One region of the Streptomyces sp. CA-135486 genome, then DNA from elsewhere that is predicted to be linked to it. Evidence: riboswitches for the same ligand, from Rfam matches in the RefSeq annotation. Region 1 holds a riboswitch; each other region holds the start of a gene.
The links. A riboswitch is a leader RNA that binds a small molecule or an ion and turns the genes downstream of it on or off. The one in region 1 is predicted to bind cyclic di-AMP.
Positions count from the first base shown of each region.

Region 2: it holds a riboswitch for cyclic di-AMP, as region 1 does, so the genes downstream of both, ACQEVG_RS33300 (M23 family metallopeptidase) here and ACQEVG_RS03190 (transglycosylase family protein) in region 1, are expected to answer to the same signal.
Region 3: it holds a riboswitch for cyclic di-AMP, as region 1 does, so the genes downstream of both, ACQEVG_RS13825 (C40 family peptidase) here and ACQEVG_RS03190 (transglycosylase family protein) in region 1, are expected to answer to the same signal.
Region 4: it holds a riboswitch for cyclic di-AMP, as region 1 does, so the genes downstream of both, ACQEVG_RS00940 (M23 family metallopeptidase) here and ACQEVG_RS03190 (transglycosylase family protein) in region 1, are expected to answer to the same signal.

Region 1 covers NZ_JBNJMM010000001.1:690,636-696,332, forward strand. Annotated here, with positions in the region: gene ACQEVG_RS03180 (cytochrome P450 family protein) at 1-976, shown strand, start outside; gene ACQEVG_RS03185 (transglycosylase family protein) at 1,089-1,976, shown strand; cyclic di-AMP (ydaO/yuaA leader) riboswitch at 2,242-2,413, shown strand; gene ACQEVG_RS03190 (transglycosylase family protein) at 2,417-3,085, shown strand; gene eno (phosphopyruvate hydratase) at 3,473-4,759, shown strand; gene ACQEVG_RS03200 (FtsB family cell division protein) at 4,905-5,381, shown strand; gene ACQEVG_RS03205 (DUF501 domain-containing protein) at 5,483-5,697, shown strand, end outside.
Region 2 covers NZ_JBNJMM010000002.1:2,999,314-3,005,010, reverse strand. Annotated here, with positions in the region: gene ACQEVG_RS33315 (TetR/AcrR family transcriptional regulator) at 1-259, shown strand, start outside; gene ACQEVG_RS33310 (carbohydrate kinase family protein) at 286-1,224, shown strand; gene ACQEVG_RS33305 (SGNH/GDSL hydrolase family protein) at 1,274-2,065, opposite strand; gene ACQEVG_RS33300 (M23 family metallopeptidase) at 2,228-3,172, opposite strand; cyclic di-AMP (ydaO/yuaA leader) riboswitch at 3,175-3,334, opposite strand; gene ACQEVG_RS33295 (alpha-galactosidase) at 3,721-5,697, opposite strand, start outside.
Region 3 covers NZ_JBNJMM010000001.1:3,050,233-3,055,929, reverse strand. Annotated here, with positions in the region: gene ACQEVG_RS13840 (lamin tail domain-containing protein) at 1-420, shown strand, start outside; gene ACQEVG_RS13835 (ATP-dependent Clp protease proteolytic subunit) at 601-1,236, shown strand; gene ACQEVG_RS13830 (hypothetical protein) at 1,244-1,564, shown strand; cyclic di-AMP (ydaO/yuaA leader) riboswitch at 1,902-2,064, shown strand; gene ACQEVG_RS13825 (C40 family peptidase) at 2,068-2,544, shown strand; gene ACQEVG_RS13820 (LysE family translocator) at 2,660-3,289, opposite strand; gene ACQEVG_RS13815 (LysR family transcriptional regulator) at 3,394-4,305, shown strand; gene ACQEVG_RS13810 (ATP-binding protein) at 4,439-4,870, opposite strand; gene ACQEVG_RS13805 (helix-turn-helix domain-containing protein) at 5,094-5,697, shown strand, end outside.
Region 4 covers NZ_JBNJMM010000001.1:170,605-176,301, reverse strand. Annotated here, with positions in the region: gene ACQEVG_RS00950 (PrsW family intramembrane metalloprotease) at 1-705, shown strand, start outside; partial or broken gene ACQEVG_RS00945 (aldo/keto reductase) at 797-1,003, opposite strand; gene ACQEVG_RS00940 (M23 family metallopeptidase) at 1,142-2,194, opposite strand; cyclic di-AMP (ydaO/yuaA leader) riboswitch at 2,206-2,362, opposite strand; gene ACQEVG_RS00935 (PP2C family protein-serine/threonine phosphatase) at 2,607-3,752, opposite strand; tRNA gene ACQEVG_RS00930 (tRNA-Met) at 3,923-3,996, opposite strand; gene ACQEVG_RS00925 (hypothetical protein) at 4,032-4,262, opposite strand; gene ACQEVG_RS00920 (TfoX/Sxy family protein) at 4,344-4,673, shown strand; gene ACQEVG_RS00915 (RNA polymerase sigma factor) at 4,689-5,697, opposite strand, start outside.

The DNA.
Region 1 (5,697 bases):
CCCGCCCGACCACACCCGGCTGCGTCGACTCGTGTCGAAGGCGTTCACCCCGCGCCGGGTAGCCGAATTCGCGCCGCGGGTGCAGGAGTTGACGGACCGTCTCATTGACACGATCCTCGAAAATCAGCACAGCGTGGAGAAGGGGACCGCGGACCTCATTCATGAGTTCGCGTTCCCACTTCCCATCTACGCCATCTGCGACATGCTCGGCGTCCCGCGCGAGGACCAGGACGACTTCCGTGACTGGGCGGGGATGATGATCCGGCACGGCGGTGGGCCGCGCGGGGGCGTGGCCCGTTCCGTGAAGAAGATGCGCGGTTATCTCGCCGAACTCATCCACCGCAAACGGGAGAATCCGGGTGATGACCTCATCTCGGGCCTCATCCACGCCAGCGACCACGGCGAGCACCTCACCGAGAACGAAGCCGCCGCGATGGCCTTCATTCTTCTCTTCGCGGGTTTCGAGACGACGGTCAATCTCATCGGCAACGGGGTGTACGCCCTGCTGTGCAACCCGGACCAGCGCCACAGGCTCCAGGCCTCACTCGACGCGGGTGAGACCGGTCTGCTGGAGACCGGGGTCGAGGAACTGCTGCGGTACGACGGGCCCGTGGAGCTCGCGACCTGGCGGTTCGCCACCGAGCCGCTCGCCATCGGCGGCCAGCAGATCGCGGCGGGAGATCCCGTACTCGTCGTGCTCGCGGCCGCGGACCGGGACCCGGAGCGGTTCGCCGAACCGGACACCCTCGACCTGTCGCGGCGCGACAACAAGCATCTGGGATACGGGCACGGCATCCACTACTGCCTCGGTGCGCCGCTCGCCCGCCTCGAGGGGCAGACCGCGCTCGCCACACTGCTCAGGAGAATGCCGGACTTGCGGCTTGCGGGCGATCCAGCCGATTTGCGGTGGCGTGGGGGGCTCATTATGCGTGGATTGCGCACCCTGCCCGTTGAGTTCACAGCTCGACAGATCTGACGATCTGTCAAGACTGTGACTTTCACGTGATCTCCGCTGCATCGACTTGTGACATGCCTTCGTATGCGGCTACTTTCACTGCCGTCTCGGCAGTCACGCGAAAGGCAACCGCATGCTCTCCGGTAATGGTCGACACCGCCGACCCCGTCAGGCTCCGGCCATCGTCGTCGCGGCAGGTGTGACCGGATCGGCCATCGCGATCCCCCTCCTCGGTGCCGGTTCGGCCTCCGCCGCCGACGCCTCCATGTGGGACCGGGTCGCGGAGTGCGAGAGCGGCGGCATCTGGAGCGCGGACCTCGGCAACGGTTTCTACGGCGGGCTGCAGTTCTCGCAGGAGACCTGGCAGAGCTTCGGCGGCTCCGCGTACGCGGAGCGCGCCGATCTCGCCAGCCGTTCCCAGCAGATCGCGGTGGCGGAGAAGGTCCTGGAGGCGCAGGGCCCGGCGGCCTGGCCCGGCTGCGCGGCGATCGCGGGGCTGGAGAACGACGGCGCCGCGACCGGCGTGGATCCGGGCGTCCTGCCCCTGCCCGGGCAGAGCGCCCCGGCGGCGCCGGATACGTCGGCGAAGTCGACCGCGCCGTCCGAGACCGCGGAGCCGGCTGCCGAGCCGTCCGCCGAACCGTCCGCGGACGCTACGGCGCCGGCGACGCCCGATGCCTCCCCGAGTGCGGACGCGGGCGCCGACAGCGGAAGCGGCAAGCACCGCGGGGAGTCCGCCCCGGAAGAGACCGAGTCGGGCAATACAGACAACACGCGCGAAGCGGGGCGTCATGCCTCGCGAAGTGACGGCCCGGCTCGCGCCGAAGCGGACAAGAGTGATACTTCGGACGTCGCGCAGGGCGAGTACACCGTCCAGACCGGCGACAGCCTGTCCGCGATCGTCAACAAGGAGAACCTGTCCGGCGGCTGGACCGCGCTCTATGAGGCGAACCGGCAGACCGTGGGCGACAACCCCGACCTCATCCTTCCTGGCCAGAGCCTCGATCTGGACGCGAAGTAGCGGCAGTTCGCGGGCTTATGTCCGAGTCTGCGCAAGTGAGACATGAGTCTCTTTGTCCCAACTGGCATGACTCGTCGGGCGGAATCGCTCATTCCGCCCGCTACCTGCGGAAACGAGTGTTACCGGAGAGGCGAGATGGGCGATTTCTCCCCGATGTTCATCTTTTGAACATCGGGGAGAGGTGTGTTTACGGTCTGACCGCTCGCCATCGCGGGCACCACTGACCGTCACGCCGAATCCTGCCGTCGGTCGGGGGGAGCAGTCGTCGCGTAGAGCGCCGAAGGCAGGAGCGGGGGACCCAAGGTAAGCGCCGGCCCCGGCCACTGAGAGGTGGTCACCAACCGGCTAGGGGTGAAGTCGCGCGCTAGGACGCACGACCGGGCAACTCACAGGCCCGAACCCGACAGCTCACCTCGTAGGCGTCGGTGAGGAGACGTTCCATGCTGTTTTCCAGCAAGGGCAAGCACCGCCGCCCGTCGAAGACCACTCGCATCGCCACGCTCGCCGGCGTTACCAGCGCCGCCGTCGCGGTCCCGCTGCTGGGCGCGACCTCGGCCTCCGCCGCCACCGCCGCCGAGTGGGACCAGGTCGCCCAGTGCGAGTCCGGCGGCAACTGGTCCATCAACACCGGCAACGGCTTCTACGGTGGCCTGCAGTTCACCAACTCCACCTGGGCCGCCTTCGGTGGCACCTCCTACGCCTCGCGCGCCGACCTGGCCTCCAAGGAGCAGCAGATAGCCGTCGCCGAGAAGGTCCTCGCGGGCCAGGGCAAGGGCGCATGGCCGAACTGCGGTGTGGGCCTGTCCAACGCCTCGTACGACGGCGGCTCCGCCGACTCCGGCACCACGCAGCAGGCGAAGCCCGCCCCGAAGCGCGCCGAGGCCCCCACCACCCGCTCCGCGCGCCCCGCCGCCCCGAAGCCCGCCGCCAAGGCCACGGGTTTCAAGAAGGGCGACGGCGAGTACAAGGTCAAGGCCGGCGACACGCTCGGCAAGATCGCCCAGGCCGAGAAGGTCAAGGGCGGCTGGACGAAGCTGTTCGAGCTGAACAAGGACATCATCAGCGACGCCGATGTGATCTACCCGGGCCAGCAGCTCCACCTGAGCTGACCCGAGGATCCGGGCCGGCAGCTCGACCTGAGCCGGCCCCGCCCCCGGACTTCTGACATCAGTCGTCCGGGACCGGACATCCGGCCCCCGGATCCGGTGGACCCGGCGGCCCACCGGAAGCGGGGGACCCCCGTCCCCCCAGCCACCCCGGCTCGGCGCGTTTTCCCCCGTACGCGCCGGGCCGGGGTTCTGTCTGTCACCCCCACTTGCGGCCGCAGACTGTTACCCGCAGGTAGATCTCGTACCCCTTTGTCCCCTGTCGCGAGCCTTGAGGCCCTTTTTTGTCCCAGCGGGCGGGCATCGGCTGGCCACAGCCCTGGAGCCGGTTAGGCTCATGTCGCAAGGCCAAAGAGACCCTGCACTTCAAGCGTCACATCCCAGAAGGAGATGCTCGTGCCGTCCATCGACGTCGTCGTAGCCCGGGAAATCCTGGACTCCCGAGGCAACCCCACGGTCGAGGTCGAGGTTGGCCTCGACGACGGCAGCACGGGTCGTGCTGCTGTTCCGTCCGGCGCCTCCACCGGTGCGTTCGAGGCTCTTGAGCTCCGCGACGGTGACCAGAACCGCTACCAGGGCAAGGGCGTGGAGAAGGCCGTCCTCGCCGTCATCGAGCAGATCGGCCCGGAGCTCGTCGGCTACGACGCCACCGAGCAGCGCCTGATCGACCAGGCGATGTTCGACCTGGACGCCACCCCGGACAAGTCCTCCCTCGGCGCCAACGCCATCCTCGGCGTCTCCCTCGCCGTGGCGCACGCCGCCTCCGAGGCCTCCGACCTGCCGCTGTTCCGCTACCTCGGCGGCCCGAACGCGCACCTGCTGCCCGTTCCGATGATGAACATCCTGAACGGCGGCTCGCACGCCGACTCCAACGTGGACATCCAGGAGTTCATGATCGCGCCGATCGGCGCCGAGTCCTTCTCCGAGGCTCTGCGCTGGGGCGCCGAGGTCTACCACACCCTCAAGTCCGTCCTGAAGACCAAGGGCCTCTCCACCGGCCTCGGCGACGAGGGCGGCTTCGCGCCGAACCTGGACTCCAACCGCGCCGCCCTGGACCTCATCCTCGAGGCCATCAAGCAGGCCGGTTACGCCCCGGGCAAGGACATCGCGCTGGCGCTCGACGTCGCCGCGTCCGAGTTCTACAAGGACGGCCTCTACGAGTTCGAGGGCAAGTCCCGCTCGGCCGCCGAGATGACCGAGTACTACGAGGAGCTCGTGGCGGCCTACCCGCTCGTCTCCATCGAGGACCCGCTCTTCGAGGACGACTGGGCCGGCTGGAAGGTCCTCACGGACAAGCTGGGCACCAAGGTCCAGATCGTCGGCGACGACCTCTTCGTCACCAACCCGGAGCGCCTGGCCCGCGGTATCGAGGACGGCGCCGCGAACGCTCTGCTCGTCAAGGTCAACCAGATCGGTTCGCTGACCGAGACCCTGGACGCCGTGGAGCTCGCCCAGCGCAACGGCTTCAAGTGCATGATGTCCCACCGCTCCGGCGAGACCGAGGACGTCACCATCGCCGACCTCGCCGTCGCCACCAACTGCGGCCAGATCAAGACCGGTGCCCCGGCCCGCTCCGAGCGCGTCGCCAAGTACAACCAGCTGCTGCGCATCGAGGAGATCCTCGACGACGCGGCGGTGTACGCGGGCCGCTCGGCGTTCCCGCGCTTCAAGGGCTGAGGCCCGTAAGGCGCTGATGCCCCAAAGGCTGATGCCCCAAAGGGGCTGACGCCCGTGCGGGGCTGAGGCTCCCGCCTGCATACGTCCCCGGTCGCGGTCCCGTACCGTGTCCGGGGACGTACGCGCGTAACGGGGAGGCGAGATCATGGCACGCAAAGGGGACCAGGACCGGTTCTCCACCGCGACACGGCTGCGACTGCTCGGCGAACAGACCGCCGCTCGCGTCTACCGTTCGCAGAGCCGCCGCCAGGCCCGCCGCTCCCGGCTCACCGGCCGCGCGGCCTTTCTGGCACTGGTGGTCTGCTCGCTGGTCGTCGCGCTCGCGTATCCGATGCGGCAGTACGTGTCCCAGCGCGCCGACATCAGCGACCAGCAGCGCCGGATGGCGGACGCCCGGCAGCAGGTCGAACGGCTCCGGGACGAGAAGGCGCGCCTCCAGGACGACAAGTACATCCAGCGCCTCGCCCGCGAGCATCTGCATCTGGTGCTGCCGGGCGAGACCGGCTACACCATGATCGACCCCGACGCCGCCGAGCAGCGCCGCACCGAAGAGGAGGCGGCCGACCGCCCCTGGTACTCCAACGTCTGGGACGGCGTCGACAACGCCGACACGCGCCGCTAGCGCGGCACCGCAATCATGGGGCCCGGGTCCCAGCCGTACCGCACGGCGGCGGACCCGCCGGGCCGCCCGACCACGAACCGAACGAGAAGACAGACGCAGGCATGGAAACCCCTCCACCCACCACTGCACCGACCGAGCCGACCGACGCGGACATCGCCGCGTTCAAGGAGCAGCTCGGCCGCCCGCCGCGCGGGCTGCGCGCGATCGCGCACCGCTGCCCGTGCGGACAGCCGGATGTCGTCGAGACCGCGCCCCGGCTGCCCGACGGCACGCCCTTCCCGACGCTGTACTACCTGACCTGCCCGCGGGCCGCGTC
Region 2 (5,697 bases), on a different contig from region 1:
GGTGGCCCGCGATCTCGACCAGCAGTGGAAGGCCGCGCTGACGGACGTCATCGCGGAGGGCGCCGCGGCGGGCGAATTCCCGTGCGAGGACCCGGCGGCAACGGCCTGGCGGCTGACGGCGTTTCTGGACGGGCTCGCCGTGCAGATGACCTCGTACGCGGGATCGCTCTCGCGCGCCGCGATGCTGGAGTGGACCGACGAAGCGCTCGCCCGTGAGCTGGGTGTGGACCGCGAAGCCCTTACCGCCGCCGCACGCTGAACCCCGAGCGGTCATACTGGGCAACTGTGTCGCACCAGTCGCAGGAACAGCAGACCGATCAACTCCCTTACAACACACACGATGTACTGGTCGTCGGTGGCAGCGGCGTGGACACGGTCGTCCGCGTGGACTCGCTGCCCGTCCCGCTCGCGGACTCCGTCGGCGTAGGCCCGATCCGCGAATGGCCCGGCCACACCGGCGGCAATGTGGCCCTCGGCTGCCGGGCACTCGGACTGAATGTCACCCTGCTCGACTACGTCGGCGACGACTGGCCCGGTCAGCAGGTCCGGGAACGGCTCGCGGCCGGCGGGGTGGCCTTCGAGCCGCTGCTCTCCCCGGCCGGGACCCGGCGAGCGGTCAATCTCGTCGACCCCGCGGGCCGCCGGATGTCCTTCTACGACGGCCGCGATCCGGCGGACCTGCGGATGCCGCGCGAGGTCTACCTCCCCCATCTGCGGCGAGCCCGCCATGTCCATCTCTCGATCGTGAACTTCGCCCGGTTCCTCTATGACGACATCGAGGAGCTGGGCACCCCGGTCTCCACCGATCTGCACGACTGGGACGGACTGGCCGACCACCAAAGGGAGTTCGCGCTCCGCTCGGACCTGGTCTTCCTCAGCGCGGCGGGCGCGGGTGAGCGGATCGCGTCGGTGATGCGGGAGATCCTGCGCGACGGACGGGCCCAGGCGGTGATAGCGACGGCGGGCGCCGGGGGCTCCTACCTCCTCACCCGCGACGGTGGCAGCACCCCGCGCCCCGTCCCCGCGGCGGTGCCACCGGGTCCGGTCGTGGACTCCAACGGTGCCGGCGACGCGTATGTCTGCGGCTTTCTCTACGGGCGCCTCGCGGGCCGGGACCTGGAGGACTGCGCCCGGCTCGGCGCGCTGGCGGGCGCCCATGCCTGTACGGGCGAGGGCAGTACGGCGCTGATCAGCCCGGCCGGACTCCACTCGGACCGGGTCTGAAGAGCGGCCGGGGTGGCGGGTGCATCACGGCACCCGCACCCCGACACCGCTACAGAGGCAGCAGATTGGGGCGCTTGGCCTCGACATGGTCGCCGGAGCTCTCGCCGCGCAGTCGCCGCCCGATCCATGGCACCAGATGCGTGCGCGCCCACTGGATGTCGTCCCGGCGCACCTCCAGGGGGCCGCGCGGCGGCTGCGGCGGCCACGGCTGGTCCGGGTCGGCGGGCACCTCGATGCCGAGCACCTGGGCGGCGCGCAGCGCGACCCTGGTGTGTCCCTCGGGCGAGAGATGCAGCCGGTCGGCGTCCCAAGCACGCCTGTCCTGGACGGACTTGAGCGACCAGAGGTCCAGCACGGGGCAGTCGTAACGGTCGGCGATGGCCCGGACATGCGCGGTGTACGTGGCGATCCTGCCGCGCAGATGGCGCAGTACCGGCACGTCGCGCGTGTCGAAGCCGGTGGTCACCATGACCGTGCCGACGGCTCCGGTGAGCTCGGCGACGGCCCGCTCGAAGCGCTCGGCCACGTCGTCCGGGTCGGTGCCCGGCCGGATGATGTCATTGCCGCCGGCGCAGAACGTCACGAGATCCGGGGCGAGTTCCTTGGCCCTCGGCACCTGTTCCGCCACGATCTGGTCGAGGAGACGGCCGCGTACGGCGAGATTGGCGTACCTGAAGGTGTGCTCCGGCATCCGGTCGCCGAGCAGGACCGCGAACCGGTCCGCCCAGCCGACGTACGTCCCGTCGGGGCCCGGGTCTCCGACCCCTTCGGTGAAGCTGTCACCGATAGCCGCGTACGACCCGAATGCGCCACTGGTCTTGTCTCTCGAATCGTCTGCCACGAGCCCATATCTTTCCCTCACGGATGTGACCTACGCGACCGTAAGGAGGGGTTGACGAGGGGTGATCTATACCACCGGTCAAGTTTCGCCCAACCCGGAATACGCCGAATCCCCTCGCGCCGCTGGGGGATTCGGCACGAGGGGATCGGCTGGACCGGTGGATCAGATCGAGACGCCGTGCTGGCGCAGGTACGCCAGCGGGTCGACGTCCGAGCCGTAGCTCGGGCCGGTACGGATCTCGAAGTGCAGGTGCGGACCGGTGGAGTTGCCGGTGGAGCCGGACAGGCCGATCTGCTGGCCGCCGCTCACGCTCTGGCCGGAGGAGACGGCGAGCGAGGAGAGGTGGGCGTACTGCGAATAGCTGCCGTCGCCGTGCTGGATGACGACCTCGTTGCCGTACGCGCCGCTCCAGCCCGCGGAGACGACGGTGCCCGGACCGACGGCCTTGACCGTGGTACCGGTGGAGGCGGCGAAGTCGACACCGGTGTGGTAGCCGCTGGACCACATGGAGCCGGCGAGGTGGTACGGAGTGATGACGGTCGCGCCGCTGACCGGGGCCGTGAAGCCGGAGCCGCTGGTCTGCGAGGCGCTCGCCGAGTCACCGGAGGAGGACTGCGCGGAGGCCTTCGAGGCGGAGTCCTGGGCGTCACCGGACGAGGACTTTGCCTGGCGCTCCGGGCGCGGCTTCGACTCGTCGTGGGCCTTCGCCTTCGACTTCCCGCCGAGGGTGAGCTTCAGGCCCGGGTGGATCAGCGAGGGGTCGTCGCCGACCTGCTTGCGGTTGTCCTCGTACAGCTTCTTCCAGCCGCCGCGGACATGGTGCTCGTCGGCGATCTTGGAGAGATAGTCACCGGCGACGACGCGGTAGGTGGTGGGGGCGGCCTGCTCCTTGGCCAGCGGGGCCGCGGCGGCGGCAGTCGGCACCTGGGAGGTGGCGGCGGTCACCGCCGTGTGGGAGGTCGCGGCGGGCGCGGTCTTGCCGGCCGCGTGGGCGCCTGAGGCACCCATCAGCGGAAGGGCGATGGCGGCGCCACCCGTACCGGCGGCGACGAATCCGCGGGTGATCGGGCTGGTCCTGGGACGGCGGTGCTTACCCTTTCCGGGCATGGCGCATTCCTCTCCGGCGCCTGCGAGGTGAGCTGTCGGGTTCGGGCTGGAGATGCCCGGTCGCGGAAAAATGCACGACTTAACCCCAAGCCGTCCCGGATGTCCGGAATCGGCATACTTCTTGGGTCCCCCGCTCCTGCCACGCGTGGGTGGGTTTCGAATTCCGGTCGGCGGCAGGATTAGGCGGTCCGTCCGGATTGACGGTGACGCTAAACGAGCCGGATCAAAAGGAACAAGCCACCGCTTTCGCCGATCATGGGCCACCGTGACATCAAGGGGAAATTTCCCGTCACCCTCCGTGGACCCGGGAACCGCAACTCTCCAGCCGGTAAGGGAATTCACTCCCCGCGCGCCGCCACGGACCGTCACGAATATGATCCTGCTCACGGGTCGTACCCCATCTCCCTTGAAGACGGGGCACGTTATACCGAATCATCCAATTCGGACAGAAGCGTCATTTAATGACGATGACTCTCACTTACCCCCACATTGCTGCTTTTGCCGGAGGAAATTCCACCGCGCTGCGTCCGGTCCCGCCGCGAGTCGCCTCAGCGGCGGCGCAGCCTGATCACGGTGGCGTCCAGGTCGCCCTTCAGTCCGGTGTGCAGTCCGTGGTGCAGCAGCACGGACCCGCGGTGTACGGCGCCGGTGTCCACGCACTCGTAGCCGGCCGCCGGGTCGACGCCGCGCAGCCGCAGCCGCGGCGGCTGCTCTCCGTAGTGCTGCGCCTGCAGCCAGACGAGTACGACGGTCTCGTCGCCGCGGATGTACTGCACGGCGCTGAGCCCGCCCTCGGGCGCCCTGAGCCGGTACAGCTCGCCGTGCTGCACCAGCGGCCGGATCTGCTTGTAGAGCTCCACCCAGCCGCGCGCCTCGGCAAGCTCCTCCTCGCTCCACTCGGTGAGGTCGCCGCCGACCCCGAGCACACCGGCCATCGCGCTGACGAAGCGGAAGCGAAGCGTGCTGACGCGGCCATTGAGCTGGACATTGGGGCTGTCGGTGACCCAGGCAGCCATGACCCGCGCCGGGTGCAGCTGAGTGAAGCCCTGCTGGATCGCGAGCCGGTCCAGCGGATCGGTGTTGTCCGAGGTCCACACCTGGTCGGTGCGGGAGAGGATGCCGAGGTCGATCCGGCCGCCGCCGCCCGAGCAGGACTCGAAGGCGACGGACGGATGGGCGGCGCGCAGCCGGTCGATGAGCGCGTACAGCGCGTGCACATGCGCGACCCACAGCTTCTGCGGGTACGGTTCGCCGGGCCAGCCCGCGTCCGTGAAGCAGCGGTTGAAGTCCCATTTCACATAGTCGACGGGCGCGCTCGAGAGCAGCCCGTCCAGCCGCTCCCAGAGGTACTCCTGTACGTCCTCGCGGGCGAGGTTCAGCACAAGCTGGTTGCGGAACTCGGTCCTGGCACGGCCGGGGTGGTGCTGCACCCAGTCGGGGTGCGCACGGTAGAGATCGCTGTCGGCGTTGACCATTTCCGGCTCGACCCAGATCCCGAACTGCATCCCCAGTGCATGCACTTCGTCGGCAAGCGGCTTGAGCCCCTCGGGAAAGCGTTCGGCGTTGGGGCTCCAGTCGCCGAGTCCCGCACGGTCGCTGGTGCGCTGCCCGAACCAGGCGTCGTCCACGACGAACAGCTCGACGCCCATCGCTGCGGCCCGGCGCGCGAGCTCCCGCTGCTGCTGTTCGGAGACTTCGAAGCCGGTGGCCTCCCAGGAGTTGTAGAGGACCGGGCGGTCGGTCGCCGCGTCGGGGATGATGTGCGCCAGCTGCCAGGCGTGCCAGGCGCGGCTGGCTCCGCCGAAGCCGCCGTCGCTCCACAGCCCGGCGAAGACGGGCGAGGTGTACGACTGGCCCGGCGCGAGCCGCAGCAGTCCTGAGTCGTCGTAGCCCGCGCCGCCGGTGATCTGTACCAGTCCGTCGGGCAGCTGCTGTACGCAGATCCGCCATGATCCGGACCAGCCGAGCGCGCAGCCGTAGACCTCACCCTGCTCCTCGGTGGCCCCTTCGGCATCGAGTGCGACCCACGGCAGGTGCTGGTGCCCGGTGTGTCCGCGGCGGCTGCTCAGCACCTTCTCGCCGTAGGTGAGCTCGGAGCGTACGAGCAGCGACTCGGCCGCCCACCGGCCGTGCAGTTGGCTGAGCCGCCAGCGCTCGCGCTGCGGCAGCGTCCAGACGGCGGCGTCGGCCCGCAGCAGCTCCAGGCCGGACCCTTCACTCATATGGGTGACGGTGACCCAGCGCTCGATGACGTCGGAGTCGTCTCGCATGCGGTGGTGCAACGTGAGGCCCAGGCCGTGCACGGCGTCGGTGAAGCGGAGCCGCACTTCGTCGCCGTCCACGGCGGCGTCGGCGAAGGTCCACTCGGTGCCACGCACCTCGGGTGTCCGTACGGAGAGCGCCGGACGGACGAAGCGTGGACCGCCTTCGACCGGGTATTCCTCGTGCCCGTCGAGCTGAGATTCGAATGGCCGGTACGGGGGCGGGCCCTGGGCCGCGAGTGCCTCCGCGTCGGCGGCCGAGAT
Region 3 (5,697 bases), 2.4 Mb from region 1:
GCGGCATCGGCCGCCGGTCTCGCCCTGCTGCCCATGCCGGCACAGGCCGCGGCCGGCTCCGTTCATCTGTACAAGATCTACTACGACAGCCCGGGTTCGGACCGGGGCTCGAACGCGAGCCTCAACGCCGAATATGTGCAGATACGCAACACCACCTCGACGGCCGTCAGCCTGAAGGGCTGGACGCTCGTCGACGCGTCGAACCACAGGTACGTCTTCGGCGCATACACGCTGGGCAGAGGGAAGACGGTGACGGTGCACACGGGCAAGGGGACGAACAACGCGGCGCATCGCTATCAGGGGCGTGCCTGGTACGTGTGGAACAACGACAAGGACACGGCCACGCTGAGGAAGTCGACGGGCGCCAGGGTCGACACCTGCTCGTACAACTCCACCAGGGCCGACTACAAATTGTGCTGACCGCCTGACCTCCGCCCCCGCTGCCTGGGCAGCGGGGGCGTTGTCATGCCACGGCGCCGGTGGTGCAGCCGGCGCACGTTCGCCCTCAGCGAGCATCCGTTCCTGCATCCGGCCATTGATCTGTACGTCCTGTACATTTTTTACAGGCCAGCGCACGAGGAGCACGAGGAGAGGTACGTCATGAACCGCCCTGCCGCCCGCCATGTCCTGCCCGAGTTCACCGAGCGCACCAGCGCGGGATCCCGCACTCTCGACCCCTACTCGAAGCTGCTCGACGAGCGGATCATCTTCCTGGGCACCGTCGTCGACGACACCGCCGCGAACGATGTGATCGCACAGTTCCTGCATCTCGAATACGCCGCTCCCGACCGCGACATCTCCCTCTACATCAACTCCCCCGGCGGCTCGCTGAGCGCCATGTCCGCGATCTACGACACGATGCAGGTGGTCACCTGCGACGTGGCGACGACCTGCCTCGGGCAGGCCGCGTCGACCGCAGCCCTGCTGCTCGCCGCCGGCGCCCCCGGCAAGCGGATGGCACTGCCCGGCTCGCGGATCGTCGTCCAGCAGCCCGCGTTCGAGGAGCCGTTGCAGGGTCAGCCCTCCGATCTGGAGATCCAGGCCCAGGAATTGCTCCGACTGCGCGCCCAACTCGCTCGGATGCTCGTGCGCCACACCGGCCAGACCTCGCAGCGGATCGCCGCCGACCTGGAGCGCGACACGATCTTCGACGCCGTCGAGGCCAAGGCGTACGGGCTGGTGGACCATGTGCTCAAGAACCGCAAGACGTCACTGTCGTCCCGCGGTTCGAGGTGAGCGCCCGATGCTGCCTCCCGAGCTGCCTCCCGAGCTGCCGCCGCTGCCCGCGCTGACCCGCGCCGAGGGCGAGTTCATCGACAGCTACCTCGAAGTGCTCGATCTGCTGGGGCGGATCAACCCGGCGCGCGCCACGCACACCTATGGAGCGCTCCGCGCGGCACAGGCCCTGGCCGGCCGGGCCAACGCGCTCAAGGACGCCCTGACGCTGATGCATATGCGCGGCGAGAGCGAGATCCATGCGACGACGCTGGCCGAGGCGCTCAGAGCCCTCGACGGTGAACGCCGGGCGCACCGGGTGACGATGCCGCCCGCAGCGCTGAGTTGACGAATTCACCGCATCCGCCTACGGCCATCAGGGTACTGGTCACCCTCCCCCATTCGACGTAATCACTGTCTCCCGAAGCCCTACGGACAACTTGCGCACCGCGGCTACCGATTTGGCGGAATGACTTATTCCACCGCTGGTGCAAGGGTCCTCAGGCGTCCCCTGCCACCCCTCGAAACTTCCCTGTCCACCCGAACAGGTGAGTGGTGGTAAAGCTCACAAACTGCCGTTTCAGTTCGGAAATCCGGCATGAGTTGGGTCAAGATCCCTGGGACGACAAGCCCCCGCCACCGCGGCGGGGCGGTCCGGGCGGACGCCGAGTCCTGCCGCCGCTCCGGATGACTGGTCGACAGGAGTGCATCGGCAGGAGTGGAGGACCCAGCACGACGGGGCAGCCGGGAAGCCGGCAGTCCCTTGGGGTGAAGCCGCAGCCGCGGCCGGGCATCTTCGTCCGTCCGAACCCGACAGGTCACCCTTCACAGGCGGCTGACGAAGGGTTGCGCATGACTGCGCAGATTCATGTCCCGTTTCTGATGGGCCGGGCGGGCGCCGTATCGGCCCTCACCCTCGCCGCCGTCGGCGGCTCGCTGCTGGCGCCGGGAGGAGCCACAGAGGCATACGCAGCTACGACCCACGCGAGCAAGGCACTGCAGGTTGCCGCCTCGAAGAAGGGCGCGCCGTACAAGTACGGCGCCTCGGGTCCCCGCCGGTTCGACTGCTCAGGGCTGACGCTCTATTCGTACAAGAAGGCGGGCAAGAAGCTCCCACGCACGGCCCAGCAGCAGTACAACAAGACCCGCCACATCTCGGCCTCCTCCCGGCAGCAGGGAGACCTGGTCTTCTTCCACTCCGGCAGCAGCGTCTACCACGTGGGGATCTACGCCGGCCGCAACAAGATCTGGCACTCGCCGAAGACCGGATCCTGGGTGAAACTGGAGAAGATCTGGAGCAAGAAGGTCTGGTACGGCCGGGTGCGCTGACGCCCGTTGACTGATGGTGCGCCGATCGCCGCTCATCACCGGCGGTCGGCGCACGGGGACCGCACCGGAACCGCGTCCGGGTCCGGGTCCGGCGCCCGGCGCCCAGCGCCCGGCGTCAGTGCGCCGGCGGCTCCGCCAGCAGAGTCACACCGAGCGCGGTGAGCGCCCCGCCGGTGACGCCTTCCACGGCCCGTGTGGTGCGCGGCCGGCGCAGCCACTGCCCCAGGCGGTCCACCAGCAGCGCCACCGCGGGGAACCAGAGCAGAGCCAGTACGACGACGATCGTGGCGAGCAGCAGAGTCCGCGGCAGCACCGGCGCACCGTCCGGCACGAACTGCGGGAGCAGGCTGAGGAACAGGACCGGGGCCTTCGGATTGAGGACGTTCGTGAGGAACCCCTGCCGCAGACTCCGGCCCATGCCGCCGGCCGCTTCGCCCGCCGGATCCGGCACGGCGAGCGCCGGACGCAGCGCCGAGCGCACCGCCCGTACACCCAGGTAGAGCACATAGGCCCCGCCCGCGATCTGGAGCGTGCGGTACAGCACCGGGACCGCGACCAGGACGGCGGCGAGTCCCGCGACGGCCAGCGCGGTGTGCACGAGCAGCCCCCCGGCCACGCCGGCAGCGCAGGCCACGCCCGCGCGCCGGGAGGCGAGCGCATTGCGTACGACGACGGTGAAGTCCGCGCCCGGCATGGCGACCATGCCCGCGGCGACCCCGGTAAAGGCGACCAGTTGTGCGTCCATGCCGACCATCGTGGCCCGTCGCAGGCTTTAACGTGTACTTGCAACCTTCTGGGTCTGCCTAAAGCGATGCTTAAGCCTGGCAGGAGCCGGCAGGAGGGAGTGGCATGTACGACCCGACACGGCTGGCGGCCCTGGTGGCGGTCGCCGAGGCCGGTTCGATCACCCGCGCCGCCGCTCGCCTCGGCTACACCGCGCCCGCGCTCTCCCAGCAGCTGGCCAAGCTGGAGCGCGAGGCCGGCGCGGTACTGCTGGTGCGGCACCATCGCGGGGCGCGGCTGACCGCCGCGGGCGAGCTGCTGGCAGGGCGTGCCCGCCGGGTGCTGGACGAGATGGACCGGGCGCGTCATGAGCTGTCCCGGCTGTCCGAACTCTCCGGAGGGCGGCTGCGGGTCGGCACCTTCACGACCGTCGGCGTCCACCTGCTGCCCCCGGTGCTGAGCGCGTTCCGCAGGGCGCATCCCGATGTGGAACTCACCGTCGCGGAGTACGAACCACCGGCCGGGGTCCTGGCGGTCGCGGCCGGCGAGGTGGATCTGGCGCTCACGCATGCGTACGAACCGGCCGAGCCTGCGCCGCCGCCCGCCGGTGTGATCCTGGAGCCCCTGCTGGTCGAGGAGTTGGTCCTGGTGACGGCCCCCGGGCATGCGCTGGCGGGCGGCTCGGGCCGGCTGCCGGTGGCCGATCTTGCCGGGCAGCCGCTGATCAGCAGCGCTCCCTCGCACCCGCCCCGCAAAGGTGTGGAGTCAGCCCTGGCACGGGCCGGGGCAACTCCGGCCGTGGTGTGCGAGTCACCCGGCTATGCCCTGGTGTGCGCGCTGGTCAGCGCGGGGCTCGGGGTGGCGGTGGTGCCCGAGATGGTCGCCGCGATGGCCGCGACACCGCTGGGCGTACGTCAGTTGGAGTCGGCGGGGTTCCGGCGGACGATCTCGGTGGCGCACCGTGGCGAGGAGTCGGGCCCGGCGGCCGAGTCACTGCGGGCTCTGCTGCGCGGCGCGTTCGGCCGCGCGGGAAGCTGACGGCCGGGCCGAGAGGGCCGGGCCGGCCGTGCGCCCCACCCTGCGTCCTCGATCGGCGGAGCCGGGAGCGCCGCGTCGGCACCCGATCAGGCCATCGGGCTCGCTGCCGGTCCTCGACCGGCCAACGCCGTGATCAGCTCTGCACGGGCACGGTCCACGGCAGGGCGATCCAAACGGTCTTGCCGCCGTCCGCAGTCGGAGTGACGGAGAGGTGTCCCCCGCACTCCGCGGTCAGGCTGCGGATGATGACCATGCCGCGGCCGTTGTCCTGGCGGACGGCGGCAGGCAGCCGCTGCGGCCAGCGCGGGTGGCTGTCGGTCACGCCGATGCGCAGTTCCTCGTCGCGCTCCAGACGGAGGTCAACGGTGAAGGTCGGCGACTGGCCGAAGGTGTGCTGGACGGCGTTGGTGGCGAGTTCGGAGACGATCAGCCGGACGGTGTCGACGACGTCGGTCTCATCCGGCAGGCCCCATTCGGAAACGACGTGGGTGGCGTACCGCCGGGCCGCGGAGACCGAGGCGGGATCGCTCGGCAGAGTGACGGATGCTTCTTGGTGATCTGCCATGGCGAAGCTGTCCCTTTCCCACCGGGGCCGGGCTCCGACTCATAGCGGAATTGCGAGGACGGCCACGGATTGTGCTTCGCGCCAGAGTGCCACTGAACACGCCGTCGGTGGTGAGGATCCACCAGGATATGCATATATCTGTCGCTCAAAGCGGTGAACTCTGCTACGCGAGACCGTATTTGGACGCACCTCTCGCTTTGATCGACGCGGAAGGGAGCACGAGATGCGGCACGTCCCCGCGGTGCGCCGCCGCAAGCTCGGCGAGGAGCTGCGGAAGTTGCGCCTGGACGCCGGTCTCACCAGCAGGGACGCCGGCGGGCCGGCCGGCTGGCACCAGTCGAAGGTGAGCCGGATCGAGACCGGCGCCAGCGGGGTCAAGGCCGCGGATGTGACCCTGCTGCTGAATGTGTACGAAGTCGCCGACCCTCAACTGCGTGTGCTGCTCGAAACCTTGGCGGACGCGGCCGACGGCGCGGGCAGCGGCTGGTGGCACGCATACCGCGGGCTGATCCCGCCCGAGTACCGGGACTTCATTTCTCTGGAGGCCCAGGCCTGCGCGGCGCGCACGCTGGAGACCTCGGTCGTGCCCGGACTGCTGCAGACGCCGGACTACGCGCGTGCGGTGACCCGTGCGGCCCTGGAGGAGTTGTCCGCGGCGACCGTCAACTCGCTGGTGGACGTGCGGATCACGCGTCAGTCGGTGCTGTGGGGCGACAAGCCCCTGGAACTGAGCGCGGTGCTCGACGAGGCGGCGCTACGTCGCGAGGTGGGCGGCGGCCGGGTGATGCGGGAGCAACTGCGGTCGCTGGCAGAGACGGCACAACTGC
Region 4 (5,697 bases), 520 kb from region 1:
CAGGAGATAGGCACATCCGGCCTCGCTTCGGTGACCGCGGCGACCTTCTTCGTACGCGTCGTCATGTCGCCGTTCGCGCATCCGCTCTTCACCGTGCTGACCGGCATCGGGTTCGGCGCCGCCGCGCTGGCCGCGCAACGCCAGAAGATACGCCGGATCGCGCTGCCGCTGCTCGGCCTCGCCCTCGCGATGTGCATGCACGCCCTGTGGAACGGCTCGTCGTCGCTCTTCGGCCCCTTCGGCTTCTACGCCGTGTACGGCGCGTTCATGGTCCCCGCCTTCGGGCTGCTGACCTGGCTGACGATCTGGACGAGGCAGCGCGAGCTGCGCACCATATCGACGGAGCTGCCCGCGTACGCCGCCGCCGGCTGGCTGATGACGGCCGAACCGCGCGCCCTGTCCTCGATGCGGGCCCGGTCGATGGCGCGCGACGTCGCCCGGCGGACGCACGGACCGGCCGCCGCGCACGCCGTTGCGGAGTACGAGCGGTTCGCGACGACTCTGGCCTTTCTGCGCCACCGGGCCCACCGCGGCGCGGCGGGCCCGGACTTCGTGGAGCGCGAGCAGGAGCTGCTGCACCACCTCTGGCAGCGCAAGCACGTCGCGGGTCCCGCGCTGACATACGCGGCGCAGGCGACGGGCCGGGTGCTCACGCCGCCGCCGTACCGCGACTACGGCGGCTACAACCCGTACCGCAATGGCTAGGCCCTGTCCGGCCGGCTGACAGCAGCCGCCGAGCGGGGCTACGCCGACGCCGCCGTCAGCTCGGCCACCTCCTCGGCCGTCAGCTCCAGCTGACGGTCTCGGACTCGCCGCCCTCGTTGCCCGGCGCCCATGCCGAGTAGGCGTCGGCGGTGTCGACGAAGTTGCCTCCGGCAGCGGCGTACGCGTCGAGCACGGCGAAGGACTGTGCCTGGTCGGCGGTCCAGCCGAAGACGTTGCCGCCGAGGGCGAGCGGGAAGACGGCGAGATCGGACGGCCCAAGCGTACGGAGAGAAGTCATGGGTTGATCAACGGCCGTACGGTGCGACCTATTCCACACCGCACCTCCCGCAGGGCCGCCGCCGCGTACGGGGGAGCGCGGCGCGCGACAGCGCCCCACGCGCCGAAGGACGCGAGGGGCGCAGAGCCGTGCGGAACGTCAGACGGTGAGGCCCTTGTCGCGCAGCCAGGTCATCGGGTCGATGCCCGTCCCGCCCGCCGTGTGGACCTCCAGGTGCAGATGCGGGCCGGTCACATTGCCGGTCGCACCCACGCGGCCGATCGTCTCGCCCGTCACCACCTTCTGGCCGGCGCTGACCGAGATCGAGGACTGGTGGGCGTACCAGATCTCCGTGCCGTCATCGAGCTCCAGCACCGTGCGGTAGCCGTAAGAGCCGGACCAGCCCGCCGACTTGACGGTGCCGCTGTGGACCGCCTTGAGCGGCGTGCCCGTCGGCGCGGCGAAGTCCAGGCCGGTGTGGTAGCCCGAGGACCACATGGAGCCGGCTTCGCCGAAGGTGGAGGTGATCGTGTACGAGGAGGTGGGCAGCGAATAGCTCGCGGCGAGCTTGGCAAGGCGCGCGGCCTCCGCCTTGGCCGCCGCGGCCTTCTCGGCCGCGAGCTTCTCCGCCTCGGCCTTGGCCTCCGCCGCGGTCTGCTGCTTCCTCGCCTCCGCCGCGGCCTTCTCGGCCGCGAGCTTCTCCGCGGCCGACTTCGCCTCGGCGTCCGCCTCCGCCTGCTGCTGCTCGGCCTGCTGGAGGATGCGGGCGCGCAGCGCCTCACCCGCGCCTGCCGCGCCATCGGCAGCGGTCTTGGAGCCCGTGTCCGAGGCGAGCGCCACCGCCGTGAGCGGGGAGGTGTTGCCGGCGTCGTCGTCCGAGGAGTCGTCGGACAGGAAGGAGCTCACGCCAGGAAGGGACTTGGCGTCGGGCAGGTTGTCCGCGATCGAGTCGGGGAGCGATATGGAGACCGGCGGCTTGCCCTGCGCGGTGGCCATGCCGCCCGCGCCGACCGCGGCGATCACGCCGACGCCGAGCACCGTGGAGCTGCGGGCGAGACCGCCGCGCTGCTTGACGACACGGTGCCGTCCGCGCACCGGACGAACGGAGTCCTCGGTGGGGTTCCATTCCTCCCACGCCCGCTCCGCCCCCTCTTCGCCGCTGAAGAAGTCGGGCCTGAAGGGTGCTTCTGGGGCAGGGGTGTTGGACGCCACTGAGGCGTACTCCTTTCCTTCCTTCTCGCCTACCGGGTTAGCTGACGGGTTCGGAGCAGGAAGGTCTCCTACGAGCGCTTCGGCCGCGGAAAAGAGCGGCAAAAGATGCCCGATTCACCCCAATTGGTGGTTCCCCGGTTCCCTTGCGGGATTCGGCGCGTGCGCACGGTGCCGTCTCTTGCGACGGCTGGGACGACCGCGCTGCGTTATCGAACGTTAATAGACGCCAGGGCCGTATTCCAAGCTGTTCCGGGTGATCGTTAACGAGTTCGTCACGGACTTAACGGGACACAAGCGGCCGGATACGGGCGACTTGATCACCTCTTCCCTCACACCCTCACCTGACGGTGATTCATCTGTTGTGCGGAGAGGTGCACTTCGACTACGCACAGTGCAGGTCCGGCGGCCGCCCTCACTGAGTCTTCGCTCGGACCACAGGCACGGTCCTGCGGCGGCCCGGCTGCCCCTTCGCGGGACGGCTGACCGCCAGCAGAGCCAGGTCGTCCGTCAAGCCGCCACCGGTATGCCGTCGTACATCGTCGACGAGCGCGTCCAGCAGCTCCTCGGGCCCGGGAAAGAGCCGGCCGTCGAGCTGCACGGCCGGGTCGTAGAAGACGCCGTCCGCGTTGCGCGCCTCGGAAAGGCCGTCCGTGTAGAGGAGCAGCGTCGCCCCGGCGGGCAGCGGAAACGAGTCCGCGCTGTCCGGCCATCCGCTCAGCTCGCCCATGCCCAGCGGCAGCGCGGCCTCGGTCGGCACAAGCGCGTGCACCTCCCCGTCGGCGTACAGCACCAGCGGTTCCGGATGGCCCCGGTTCACCACACGCACCATCTCGTCGCGGCGCGGGATCTCGGCGATCACTGCCGTGGTGAACTCCTCGAAGATCTCCAGGCTGTCCCGCCGTGTGCCCTCGCGCGCGAGGGCACGCTCCAGGCGCTTGGCGACCCCTTCGAGCGTGGCCTCCTGCTCGGCCGCCTCCCGGAACGCGCCGATCACCACGGCCACCGCCTCGACCGCCTCCATCCCCTTGCCCCGTACGTCGCCGACCACCAGGCGTACCCCGTACGGAGTGTCCTGCACGGCGAAGAGATCACCGCCGATGAAGGCGTCCGCCTGCGCCGCCTCGTACCGAGCGGCGACCTGCAGCCCGCCGATCCGTTCGGCGGGCGTGGGCAGCACGGCGCGCTGCGCGGTCTCGGCGATGACGCGGGCGGAGGCGAGGCGCTCGCCGCTGAGCCGTACGACCCGGTTGATGATGAGCGCGAGCCCGGCGACGGTGACCACGGTGAACAGCTCGGTGTTGGCCGAGACACTGTCCAGGGTGTCGTTGTACATGTGCAGACCGACCACCGCGGCGACGGCCGCGACACCCGTGAGCAGGGTGGTGAGCCAGGAGAAGAAGGGGGCCGCGATCAGCGGGGCGGCCGCGAAGAGGGGGGACGCGGTGAACTCGGACGGGGTGGAGAGATCGAAGATGACACCACCGATGATCAACAGCGTAGGCAGCGCACGGACAAAGCTGCGAGCGCTGATGCCGCCGTGCTGTCCTCGGTACCCCACGAGTGATCTCCTGCCCAGTCCGCCCAGGCTGCGGAAGGTACCGCGCCCTTCCCAGGCTGGCCGGAGCCGCGCCGCGCGGCGACTCACCGTCGGCCAACCGGGCGAAACACCGGCGGGCGGACACGACAGTGGCCCGGCACTCTCGTCGAGTGCCGGGCCACTGTTTTCAGTAGCGGGGACAGGATTTGAACCTGCGACCTCTGGGTTATGAGCCCAGCGAGCTACCGAGCTGCTCCACCCCGCGTCGGTGAACACAACCTTACGCCATTGGGAGCAAGATCAACTCCATTGTCCGAGTGGAACAGCCACGCAGCAGCTGTTCCACTCGGTGTCCGGCGTCTGATCCCGGTGCCCGGCGTCGTCGCCGGCCGGCGCGGGGGCGCCGAGCTCGATGATGAGCGGTGTGCCGGAGCCCACCGGTGCCGCATGGGCCGTCAGCGGAACAAGGGTGGCACCGACGGCGGCGGCAACGGTGAACGCGGCGGCGGAGGCAAGGCGAGTGCAACTCAAGTTCAGGCGCCCTCCACGCCCTTGCGTGACCTCTGGTCGCGGGACCGCCGCAGTGGATCGACACTGGGACGGGAGGCAGCCATGGCATACGACGAGAGACTCGCTCAGCGCGTCCGCGACCACATCGGGCCGCATCCCGGCATCGCCGAGAAGCACATGTTCGGCGGCCTGGCGTTTCTGTACCGCGGGAACATGGCCTTCGGTGTCATCGGGGACGAGCTGATCGTCCGCGTCGGGCCGGAGGCGACGGATGCCGCCCTGGCCAGGACCGGCGCACGGCTCTTCGACTTCAGCAGCCGGCCGATGCGCGGCTGGGTGACGGTCGGCGCGGCCGGGATCGCGGACGACGGCGCGCTGTGTACGTGGATCGACGAGGGCCATGCGTACGCGGGGAGCCTGCCGCCGAAGTAGCCCCTGGCAGCCCCCTCAGGGAAGCAGCCGCGCGGCGCGCATCTGGAGGTACCGGATCTCCGGCACGCTCAGGGTGCGCTGGGCCGCCAACTGATAGGCGGCGCGCGCCCCTTCCGTATCCCCCGCCTTCTCCAGCAAATGCGCGCGTACGGCATCGAGCCGATGGTGCCCCGCCAACTGCCCCTCCAGCTTGGCGACTTCGGCCAGCCCGGCCTCGGGCCCGCGCACCATCGCGACCGCCACGGCCCGCCCGAGCTCGGCCATCGGCTCGGGGGCCTGGCGTACGAGGATGTTGTACAGGGCAAGGATCTGCGGCCAGTCGGTGTCCTCGGCGTGCTTCGCCTCGTCGTGCAGCGCGGCGATCGCGGCCTGCAGCTGGTACGCACCGGCCGGCCCCTGCGACAGGGCCTCCTCGACCAGGGCCGCGCCCTCGCGGATCGCTTCCTGGTCCCAGCGGGTGCGGTCCTGCTCGTCGAGCGGGATCAGTTCGCCGTGCGGTCCGGTGCGCGCCTCGCTGCGGGCGTCGGTGAGCAGCATGAGCGCGAGCAGCCCGGTGACCGCGCCTTCGCGGGGCAGCAGACGGCGTATGGCACGGGTCAGCCGGATGGCCTCGCGGGCCAGGTCGGAGCGGTGCAGGGCAGTGCCGGAGGTTGCCGTATAGCCCTCGTTGAAGATCACGTACAGAACCTGCAGCACGGCGGCGAGCCGCTGATCACGGTCCTCGGGCCGCGGCTGCCGGAAGGGCACGCCTTTGACCTTCTGCTTCGCCCGGCTGACCCGCTGCGCCATGGTCGCCTCCGGCACCAGATGCGCACGGGCGATCTCGGCGGTCGTCAGACCGCCGACGGCCCGCAGCGTCAGCGCGATCTGCGCGGGCGGGCTCAGCTCGGGGTGGCAGCAGAGAAAGAGCAGCGTGAGCGTGTCGTCCTCGGACGGCGCGCGGCTCTCCCCCGGCGGCGGCGCGGTGAAGGCGTCCCGCGGTGTGAGCGTCGCGGCCGTCTCCTCCCGCCTGCGCCGGGCCTCC